3 regions of the Hydrogenophaga atypica genome follow, and region 2 is predicted to be linked to each of the others. Evidence: predicted binding sites of a transcription regulator. Region 2 holds the regulator's gene; each other region holds the start of a gene.
What was found. The regulator FliA, encoded in region 2, starts transcription of late flagellar genes. The targets are predictions, from matches to a motif close to CTAAAGTTTNNNNNNNNNNNGCCGNTA.

Region 1 (3,241 bases), on a different contig from region 2:
TGATGTTCAGGCCGCTGCCGATGCCGGGGGATGAGATGGTGGCCATGATGAGCTCCAGTGCGAGGCGAAACGCCCTGCGGAATTAAAACCAAAAAAGCGGTAACAGGATAGCCCTGTTACCGCCTTGACCAAGGGAGAGAAAGCGCCCCTTCGCCCCCTCAGTTCTGCGGTTTACCGCAGCAGGGCCAGCACGCCCTGCGGCAGCTGGTTGGCCTGGGCCACCATGGCGGTGCCGGCCTGTTGCAGGATCTGCGCCTTGGACAGCATGGCGGTCTCGGCAGCAAAGTCGGCATCGAGGATGCGGCTGCGGGAGGCCGAGAGGTTCTCAGACGTCACCTGCAGGTTGCTCACCGTGGTTTCAAAGCGGCTTTGCAAGGCGCCGAGCTTGGCGCGCTCACCGCTGATGAAGGCCAGGGCCGAGTCCACGGTCTTCAAGGCGTCGCTGGCTTTGTTGAACGTGGTCACGTCCAGCTCAGACACTTTCTTCAGGGTCGAACCGGTGTTGCCGGTGGCGCCGAGTGCGGTCGTGGTCGTGGCGTTGACGGCATAGGACTTGTCGGAGTCCAGGGTCAGGTAGCCGCTGGTGACGACGAAGTCGGCAGCACTGTCGCCGTTTGCCAAAGCCCGAGCAGTGCCCACCAGATTCAATGCCCCGGCGGTGTCCACCGTCATTTTCTGGATGGTGGCGGTGCCTGCGTTGCTGCTCGCGGTGTCCCCCACCAAGATGTTGTTGCCGGTGGTGTTGGTCAGCACGATGCCGGTCTGAGCTTCGTTCAGCTGGGCGGTGACGCCTGTTTTGGACGATTTCTCGTTGATGGCGGCCACAGCGGCGCTCAAACCATCGGCGCCACTGGTGGCAGAGATGTTGAACGACACGGTCTCGTTGCTGGAGTTGTCCGAACGCAGCACCAGGGAGTAGGCGCCCGACGCGCCAAAACTGAGTTGAGCCGTGGTGCGGGCCGTGGCGGTCACGCCGGTGTTGGTGGTCTTGGCGTTGATGGCATCGGCGGTGACTTTGGCGGAATCGTTGGCCGCAACCGTGAGGCTGGCCGAGCCCAAAGCACCGTTCACCGCCAGCGTGCCTGCTGCCACACCGTTGGTTCCGAACGCGGAGGTGCTGGTGCTCGAAGCTTGTGCATCGGCTCCGGTGCCTGCAACCTGGTTGTTGCCATAGACGGTGGTGCGCAGGTTGGCGGTGGAGGCCACGATGGTCTGGCCCGAGTTGGCGCCGACCTGGAACTGGGCGGTGCCAAAGGTGCCGTCCAGCAGCTTCTGGCCGTTGAATTCGGTGGATTGCGATATGCGATCCAGTTCGGCCACCAGTTGGCCCACTTCGGCGTTCAGGGCCTGGCGGTCACCGGCGCTGTTGGATGCGTTGGCCGACTGCACGGCCAGTTCGCGGATGCGCTGCAGGATGTCGCCGGAGGCTTTGAGGGCGCCTTCAGCGGTCTGCGCCAGCGAAATGCCGTCGTTGGCGTTGCGAACCGCTTGGTTCAGGCCACGGATCTGGCTGGTGAAACGTTCCGAGATGGCCAGGCCGGCGGCGTCGTCTTTGGCGCTGTTGATGCGCAGGCCAGAGGACAGGCGCTGGATGGCTTGCGACAGCGAACCCTGGGATGTGGTCAGGTTGCGTTGTGCGGTCAACGAGTTGACGTTGGTGTTGATGGTGGCTGCCATGGCAGATCTCCTTGATAAGAAAACCAAACAAACTGGCGTTTCCGCCAACCACGACCACTTGCGAGTCGGTCCACCGTGCGGGGCAGGTGGCAGGCTGTGATGAAGTCGTTATTTTGTTTTTCGGCGCTTCATCCAGAAACTTGAGGCTCGCTTGAGAAAAGGCTGCTTTTTTACGCCTTTTTACCGCAGCAGGGCCAGCACACCTTGTGGTAGCTGGTTGGCCTGGGCCACCATGGCGGTGCCGGCCTGCTGCAGGATCTGCGCCTTGGACAGCATGGCGGTTTCGGCGGCAAAGTCGGCGTCGAGGATGCGGCTGCGGGAGGCCGAGAGGTTCTCAGACGTCACTTGCAGGTTGCTCACCGTGGTTTCAAACCGGCTTTGCAAGGCGCCGAGCTTGGCGCGCTCACCACTGATGAAGGCCAGGGCCGAATCCACGGTCTTCAAGGCGTCGCTGGCCTTGTTGAACGTGGTCACGTCCAGCTCAGACACTTTCTTCAGGGTCGAACCGGTGGTGATGTCGGCAGCCCCCAGCGCGGTGGTGTCGGTGGAAGTGACCGCATACGATTTGTCAGAGTCCAGGGTGAGGTAGCCGCTGACCGTGATGAAGTCGTTAATGCCGTCTGGAATCAGGGAGTACTGCGTCCCTACAAGATTCAAAGCACCAGCGGTATTGACCGACATTTTTTGGATAAAAACATCGGCATCATTGTCAGACACTGTGTCGCCCACCATGATGTTGTTCCCGGTGGAGTTGGTCAGTACAACACCGGTTTGAGCCTCGTTCAACTGGGCGGTGATACCGGTTTTAGACGATTTCTCGTTGATGGCTGCCACGGCAGCGCTCAGACCATCGGCGCCGTTGGTGGCAGAGATGTTGAAAGACACGGTCTCGTTGCTGGAGTTGTCCGAACGCAGCACCAGGGAGTAGGCGCCCGACGCTCCAAAACTGAGCTGAGCCGTGGCGCGTGCAGTAGCGGTGACCCCCGTTTTGTTGGTTTGGGCGTTGATGGCATCCGCAGTGACTTTGGTGGAATCGTTATCTGCGACCGTGATGCTGGCGGAACCCAGCGCACCATTCACAGCCAAAGTGCCACCAGCGACGCCGTTGGTGCCATACGCCGCAGTGTTTGTGCTGAAATTGGCATCCGCGCCCGTTCCGGCGATTTGGTTGTTGCCATAGACGGTGGTGCGCAGGTTGGCGGTGGCGGCCACGATGGTCTGGCCCGAGTTGGCGCCGACCTGGAACTGGGCGGTGCCAAAGGTGCCGTTCAGCAGCTTCTGGCCGTTGAATTCGGTGGATTGCGAGATGCGATCCAGTTCAGCCACCAGTTGGCCCACTTCGGCGTTCAGGGCCTGGCGGTCACCGGCGCTGTTGGAGGCGTTGGCCGACTGCACGGCCAGTTCGCGGATGCGCTGCAGGATGTCGCCGGAGGCTTTGAGGGCGCCTTCAGCGGTCTGCGCCAGCGAAATACCGTCGTTGGCGTTGCGAACCGCTTGGTTCAGGCCACGGATCTGGCTGGTGAAACGTTCCGAGATGGCCAGGCCGGCGGCGTCGTCTTTGGCG
Region 2 (3,241 bases):
AACGATCCGCGCATCGCCGACATGCTGGAGCTGCTGGCCAGCCCCAAGGTCAAGAAGTTGCTGGTGCTCAATGCCGGCAGCCATGGCGACACGCTGGACGACGTGTTCAACGCCTACAAGAACGCCGATCTGTACGGTGTGATTCTGTCCAAACTGGACGAAGCGCCCAAGCTGGGTCCGGCCCTGGACACCCTGATCCGCCACCAGGCCATGTTGCGTGGTGTTTGCACCGGCCAGCGTGTGCCCGAAGACTGGCAGCGCCCCGATGCCGCAGCCCTGGTGCGGCTGTCCATGGGCACCACGGCCAAGTCGGCCTACGACCCCCAGTCCAGCGAGTTGGGCCTGTTTTTCTCGCAACCCGTGACCAACCCCGTGACGCTGGATGCCTGGCATGTTTGACGCATTCGATCAGGCGCACGGGCTGCACGCCTTCGCGCCTGCTCCGCCCACCCGCTTGCTGGTGGTGCCCGCCACGGCCCATGGCGGTGTGGCGCACCAGTTGCTGTGGCTGCTGGCGCGCCGGCTCGCCCGCCAGGGCGAGCAGGTGTTGGTGCTGGACGGCATGGCCACCGAATCCGCCGGTTCCGGCCTGCGTGCCCTACTGGAGGCCACGCCCGGCGCACCTGTGCCCTGGCCGGGCGACTGGACCGAAGACGCGGTTTCTGGCGTGCACATCATGCCGGGTCGGCTGGGCCTGCTGCAGTTGGGCAACCAGGCCCACGGCCGACCTGGCAGCGCCACCCTGGCGCGCCTGGTTCAGGCGTTACCCCAGGGCGTGTTTGTGCTCCTGACCGCGCCGGTGGAGGTGCTGGCCGTGTTGCTTCAAGCCACCGGGGCGCGGCCCCTGGTGCCGCTGGATGCCCAGCCGCGCACCTTGGTGGAGGCCTACAACGCGGCCAAGGTCTTGTTGCAGGCCGGGGAACTGTCGCCTGTGCTGGTGCCCATGGCACCCCGGGGCCACACGGCCGGCGGCCGAGGTCTGGACGCGTTGGAAGCGCCTGTGGCGGCGCTGGCGCAGTGTGCCCGCACCCACCTCGGGGCGGATTTGCAAATCTGGCCAGTGGCGTATGATGAAAGCCGCGACACACCGGCTGCCCGGGTGCCCGAACCGTGGTGGTTCAAGGTGCTGGACAGCGCGCTGACGGTGACCTCGGATGTGGTGGCGAGCGACCTGCGCCAACCGGCCGAGGTGGCCGCCGAACCGGATTCTCGGAGATGTTGATGTACACCGCCAAAGGCACGCTTGAGCGCGATGACCAGCTGCGAAAGTACAGCCCGCTGGTGCATCGGCTCGCCCACCACATGATCGCCAAGCTGCCGGCCAGTGTGGAGGTGGACGACCTCATCCAGGTCGGCATGATCGGGCTGACCGAGGCCTTGTCCCGGTTCGAACCATCGCAGGGCGTGCAGTTCGAGACCTTTGCCAGCCAGCGCATACGTGGCGCCATGCTCGACGAACTGCGCGAGGGCGACTGGATGTCGCGTGGCTCGCGCAAGCTGCAAAAAGACATCGAACTGGCGGTGCACCGGCTGGAACAACGCCTGGGTCGCCCACCCAAAGAAACCGAAATTGCCCAGGAAATGGACATGAGCCTGGCCGACTACCAGCAAACCCTGGCCCGTGTGCGTGGCACACAACTGGTCTACCTGGAGGACATGGGGGGACGGGGCGAGGACGAGGACCATTTTCTCGACCGTTTCCTGCCCGCCGACGCCGAAGACGATCCGTCTGCCGTGCTGGGCGACCAGCGCATGCGCCGCTCGCTCGTGGAGGCCATCAACAAGTTGCCCGAACGTGAGCAGCATGTGATGAGCATGTACTACGAGCACGACATGAACCTGAAGGAAATTGCCGCTGTGCTGGGCGTGACCGAGTCACGCGTGTGCCAGCTGCACAGCCAGTCGATCGCCCGGTTGCGCGCCAAGCTGCGCGAACACTGAACCCGCTGCGGCGGCTACGCCTTGAAAGAGGTGTGGTTGCTGACGCGGGGCAAACCCCCCATGCCACTTTTCCCGCCCAGGCGGGCGTAGGCGTTGCCTTGTTCGGCCGGAAACAGTGTCCCCAGGGCCCGGTTGACGGCGGCACTGCGCGCCATCAGCTGCTGTTGCAATGCCTGCAGCCGGCCGTTGGCGGCACTCAGCTTGGGCTGCCATTCCGACGCCGCGCCGTCTTTCATTTGGTGAAAAACCTGCTGGAACAAGGCGATGCCACGACCGAGCGCTTCAACTTCCGTCGTCAGTTGGTCGGGCTGGTCGTTGCGCAGGGCGGCGTCCACGCGGTCGAGCTGTTGCTCAACGTAGCGCAACACCTCGTCGGGACCAGGGAGAGAGGAGGGGGATGACATGGTGGGCGGTTCAGCGGTGTCAGCTCATCCGCCCACGGGGTGGGCCCAGCGTGGGCTCTCAGGCGATGAGGGCCTTATTTTGCCGCCACACCCAGCATGTCGCGGGCGTTGGACAACAATTTGTCGGCAATGGCTTCGGAGTTGATGGTGAAGGTGCCGTTTTCGATGGCCGACTTGATGGCTTGCACTTTCTGGGCATTGAACACATCGCCACCGGCACGCGCCACACTGGCGGAAATCGTTTGGCTGGTGGCCGACAGCGACACGGTCACACCGGCATCGCCAGCGGCTTCGTTGCGCTGGGTGTTGGCCGCGGGCAACCTGTCCGCAGGCTTACCTGCCCCTGTGGCGGCACCGGCTGGCTTGTCTGGCAGGTTGTTGATTTTCATGGCGCTCTCCAGGCCCAAAGTGGGCGTCTTGGGAGATGTATCGACCGAGTTGAAGGGAACTTTACCCCTATTTTTGAAAAAAAGTGGCGGTTCACATGTCCACGCTGACCACGTTGTCACGCCGAACCCGGCCCGACACCACCCGGCCGCCCGGCATTTTGACACGGACGGGCTTCCCCAGGAAACCGTGGCCCATGGCCCGGCCGGTGGCGCTGAGCTGAAAACCGGCCTGATGGACATGCACCTTGACCTCGGTGCCCGCCTTGAACACCTGCACTGGGCGCACCATGTTCTGGCGCATCACCTGGCCTGGCATGAGACCACGCGCTGCCGTGACACCCAACCAGTCGGCCTGGCGAACCAGGACCGGCGCGGGGTGCTCGGCCCAGTCCACCTCGCCCGGTGCCACATCGCCTTCTTTCAACAGGGCGCCGGGCGCCACCGCGCGCTGCACCACCCAGGCGGGGCCCCACACCTTGACGGTGATGGGCAGAAACACGTTCCACA
Region 3 (3,241 bases), on a different contig from region 2:
GCTCGCCTTCGAGGCCACGTTGAAAGCTCAGACGTTCCTGGAACTGGGTCATGCCCAGTTTGTTGTTGTCCATCAGCTCGAAGCCAGCGATCGAGCCTTTGGGCAAGCCTTGAGAGGCCAAGCGCAGGCGGGTGTCGTGCACCCGGTCGGCCGGCACCATGATGGCCTGACCGCCATCCAGGTGCTTGTAGGGCACGTTCATCTGCGTCAGCTGAGCGATCACGGCACCCCCGTCCTTGTCGGACAGGTTGGCATACAAAACCTTCCAGTCGGCCTGGCGGTTCATGTAGAACGCCAGCATCAACACCAGCAGCAGCGCCAGCGCGCCACCGATCAGGCCGATCTTGCGGCGACCGTCCAGGCGCGCAAACCCGTCCATCAGGGCATTGGCTGGTGCAGCGGGGCGAAGGTCAACTTCGGCAACGGCGGTGTTCATGGTGGCGATGATGAACCAAAAAAGGCGGGGTGGACCCACGGTTGGACGGATTATCAAATTGCCGACCCCACAACTAAAGCAAAATAAGCCCGGGATTCACCCCTCTACTTCAATTCAAGTTTTGGCGCCGGCTGTCTACCATTGCGCCATCCCGTTGAGCCAGATCCGGCTGCGGGGCTTTTTGACGGAGTTGGGCCATGGACATGCGTATCACACCTTTGACGCCGCAGGCGCTGGGCGCCCTGGCACAAAAGCGCCTGCAACAGGCGGCCGCCAACGGCGAGGCGGTGAGCGGGCCCGGCTTTTCCGACGCGTTCAAGAACGCGCTGCAGTCGGTGAGCAAAGCACAGAACGAGGCCAGCCGGCTGCAAAACGAAGTGCAAATGGGCAACCGCAACGTCAGCCTGGAAGAAACCATGCTGGCGATGCAGAAATCGCAAATCGGCTTTCAGGCGGCATTGAATGTGCGAAACCGCATGGTGCAGGCCTACTCCGACGTGATGAACATGCAGGTCTGAACTTTTGTGTAGCCCCAACAAAAACGCCCGGTCAAGCCGGGCGTTTTTGTTGGTGCGAGAAGGCGCTCAGTGCAGCGTCACACCCGCTGCGGGCATGTCGGCCCAGGCCAGGTCCAGCGTGTCGAGCAGGGGCTCGGCCAGGGAGCGAATTTGGGCATCGTGGCGCAAGATGCTGAGCATGATGCGGTTCTTCTCGGCACGTTGTGTGGCGCTGAGCACTTGCGAGCGCGACTCGTGGCGCAACTGCTCGATCAGCACCGCACAGGCGCCTTCGAGGCGAACCACCTCGTCCCAGTTTTCACTGCGCGCCGCCTCCACCATGCGCACGCTGGTGCTCTCGATGGCCTTGTAGTAGTCGATCAGGTTTTGCATGGCATCAGGCTCCAGAGGCTTCGTTTTTGATCTCTTTCCAGGCGCTGGCAATGTCCGCCATCAGCCGGCCCACCTCTTCCACAATGCTTTCGTCGTTGCGCGCGTTGGCCAGGGCCAGGCGCATGGTGCAGTAGCCGTACAAGCCTTCCAGGTTTTGGGCCAGGTCGCCACCGTCTTGCTTGTCCAGGCCAGGCTTGAGGCCTTCCTCTATGATGCGCACCGCTTTGCCGATGGCCTTGACCCGGGCCACCACGTCGCCCCGCTGCATGGCACCACGCGCCTCTGTCAGCGACTGCACCACCCCGTCGAGCAACAGGCTGACCACGTGGTGCTTGTCGTCAGGGTTGAAGCTGGTTTCCACGTTGACCCGCTTGTAGGCGGATGCAGCGCGTGAGTGGGGCGAGGTGTACATGGACTGGCTCATTGTGTGAGATGTACCAGAAGTATCGGCATCTGCCAAACCTTCTTGAGCCGGGTGATGGGTAAATCAGGCGGGTGTTTCGGTCTCAAACGGGCGGGCTTTGCTTGGGGCGCGCTGGCGATCACTTGTTGGCGTTGTTCCAGGTGGTCACCTGCTGCGACACGTAGTTGTTCAGGGCCGTGAGGCCGGCCACCTGCGCGTCGAGAGCGCTGTAGCGGCGGTTGAGTTGCGCCTCAATCCGCGCAATCTTCGCGTTCAGGCGCTCGGTGTCCTTGGTGTTCTGGTCCAGCGCACGCTTGAGCGAGTCTTCTTTGGTCTTGAACAGGCCCGTGCTGGCTGCCAGCAGGCCATCGGCAAAGGTCTTGAATTTGACCGCCACGCCGTCTGTGGTCGTACCCGTGTTGTCGATGCGGAACAGGTTCTTGAAGTCCTCTGGCTTGGCGATGGCCGCATTGAACTTGGTCGAATCCACGCTGAGGTTGCCGCCCAGTTGCTGGCTGATGCCAATGTCGGACAGGCGCGCAAAAGCCGATCCCGTGGTGGTGGACTGCAGAATGCCGCGCATGGCGTTCTGTATGCCAATGGCAAAACTGTCGCCTTGCAGCAGGCCGCCCTGTTTGGTGGCGGCATCGTACTTGGTGGCTTCGGCCAACATGCTGTTCAGCGCGTTGTAGGCGTTCACAAACCCCTCTACCGCCGAACGGATGGGCGCGTCATCCGGCTTGATGGCGATCTCCGACACGTCGCCCACCAAGGCGCCGTCCAGCAGGGAAACGCTCACGCCCGAGACGATGTCCTTGAAGGTGTTGGTGGCGGAGGTGACTTCGATGCTGCCGTTGACCATCACTTTGGCGTCGCCAGCGTATTGCGTGATGCTGCCGGAGCTGGTGCCGTTGGTCATCAAGCGCGACAAACCCAGGCTGTCGCCCAGGTTGCCATCGGTATCGGTCACCGAGAGCTGGTAGCCAGCAGCCTCACCTGTGGCCTTGGAGCGCAGCAGCAGCTGTTCACCGCTGCCGTTGTTGAGCACGGTCGCCGCCAGGTCGCTGGATTCACCGTTGATCTTGCTCGCGATATCGGCCAGCGTGTCGTCGGCGTCCACCGTGATCGCCAATGCGGCTGCCGAACCTGGCGCGAACACGTAGCCCGGGGCTGCGCCGTACTGGCCGAGCTGGATACTAAGTGTGCCCGCGCCAATGGGCTGGCTTTCACCGTTGACCTTGGCGAGCGATGCCGACGCATAGGTTTGTGCCTTGGCCAGCGCACTCACCGTCACGCTGAAGTTGTTGGCGCCCGTGCCGCCGATGGCGGTGGCAGAGATCGCCGTGGCCTTGGAGGAGGTGGCCGCCACGCCGTTGAACGTGGTGAGGGAGCGCAATTTGCCGGCCGCATCCGACAGGGCAGACACGCCAGCCTTCAGCTCGCCGTAAGCTGAAATCTTGGTTTGCACCGTGGCCGCCTTGACCTGGAGCTGGGTCAGCGGCTGTTTCTCGA

Region 1: ACFQPB_RS19100 (flagellin N-terminal helical domain-containing protein) is a predicted target of FliA. The motif match lies at 1,796-1,822, and genes of this name have one in related genera.
Region 3: fliS (flagellar export chaperone FliS) is a predicted target of FliA. The motif match lies at 1,771-1,797, and genes of this name have one in related genera.

Annotation. Positions count from the first base shown of each region.
Region 1 is NZ_JBHTCA010000021.1:71,117-74,357, forward strand. Features, by position in the region: gene fliD (flagellar filament capping protein FliD) at 1-46, opposite strand, end outside; gene ACFQPB_RS19100 (flagellin N-terminal helical domain-containing protein) at 172-1,677, opposite strand; partial or broken gene ACFQPB_RS19105 (flagellin N-terminal helical domain-containing protein) at 1,858-3,241, opposite strand, start outside.
Region 2 is NZ_JBHTCA010000008.1:98,516-101,756, reverse strand. Features, by position in the region: gene flhF (flagellar biosynthesis protein FlhF) at 1-399, shown strand, start outside; gene ACFQPB_RS12995 (hypothetical protein) at 392-1,222, shown strand; gene ACFQPB_RS12990 (RNA polymerase sigma factor FliA) at 1,222-1,941, shown strand; gene ACFQPB_RS12985 (hypothetical protein) at 1,956-2,345, opposite strand; gene flgM (flagellar biosynthesis anti-sigma factor FlgM) at 2,420-2,734, opposite strand; gene flgA (flagellar basal body P-ring formation chaperone FlgA) at 2,826-3,241, opposite strand, start outside.
Region 3 is NZ_JBHTCA010000021.1:67,849-71,089, forward strand. Features, by position in the region: gene fliF (flagellar basal-body MS-ring/collar protein FliF) at 1-436, opposite strand, end outside; gene fliE (flagellar hook-basal body complex protein FliE) at 634-954, shown strand; gene ACFQPB_RS19085 (flagellar protein FliT) at 1,021-1,326, opposite strand; gene fliS (flagellar export chaperone FliS) at 1,331-1,738, opposite strand; gene fliD (flagellar filament capping protein FliD) at 1,869-3,241, opposite strand, start outside.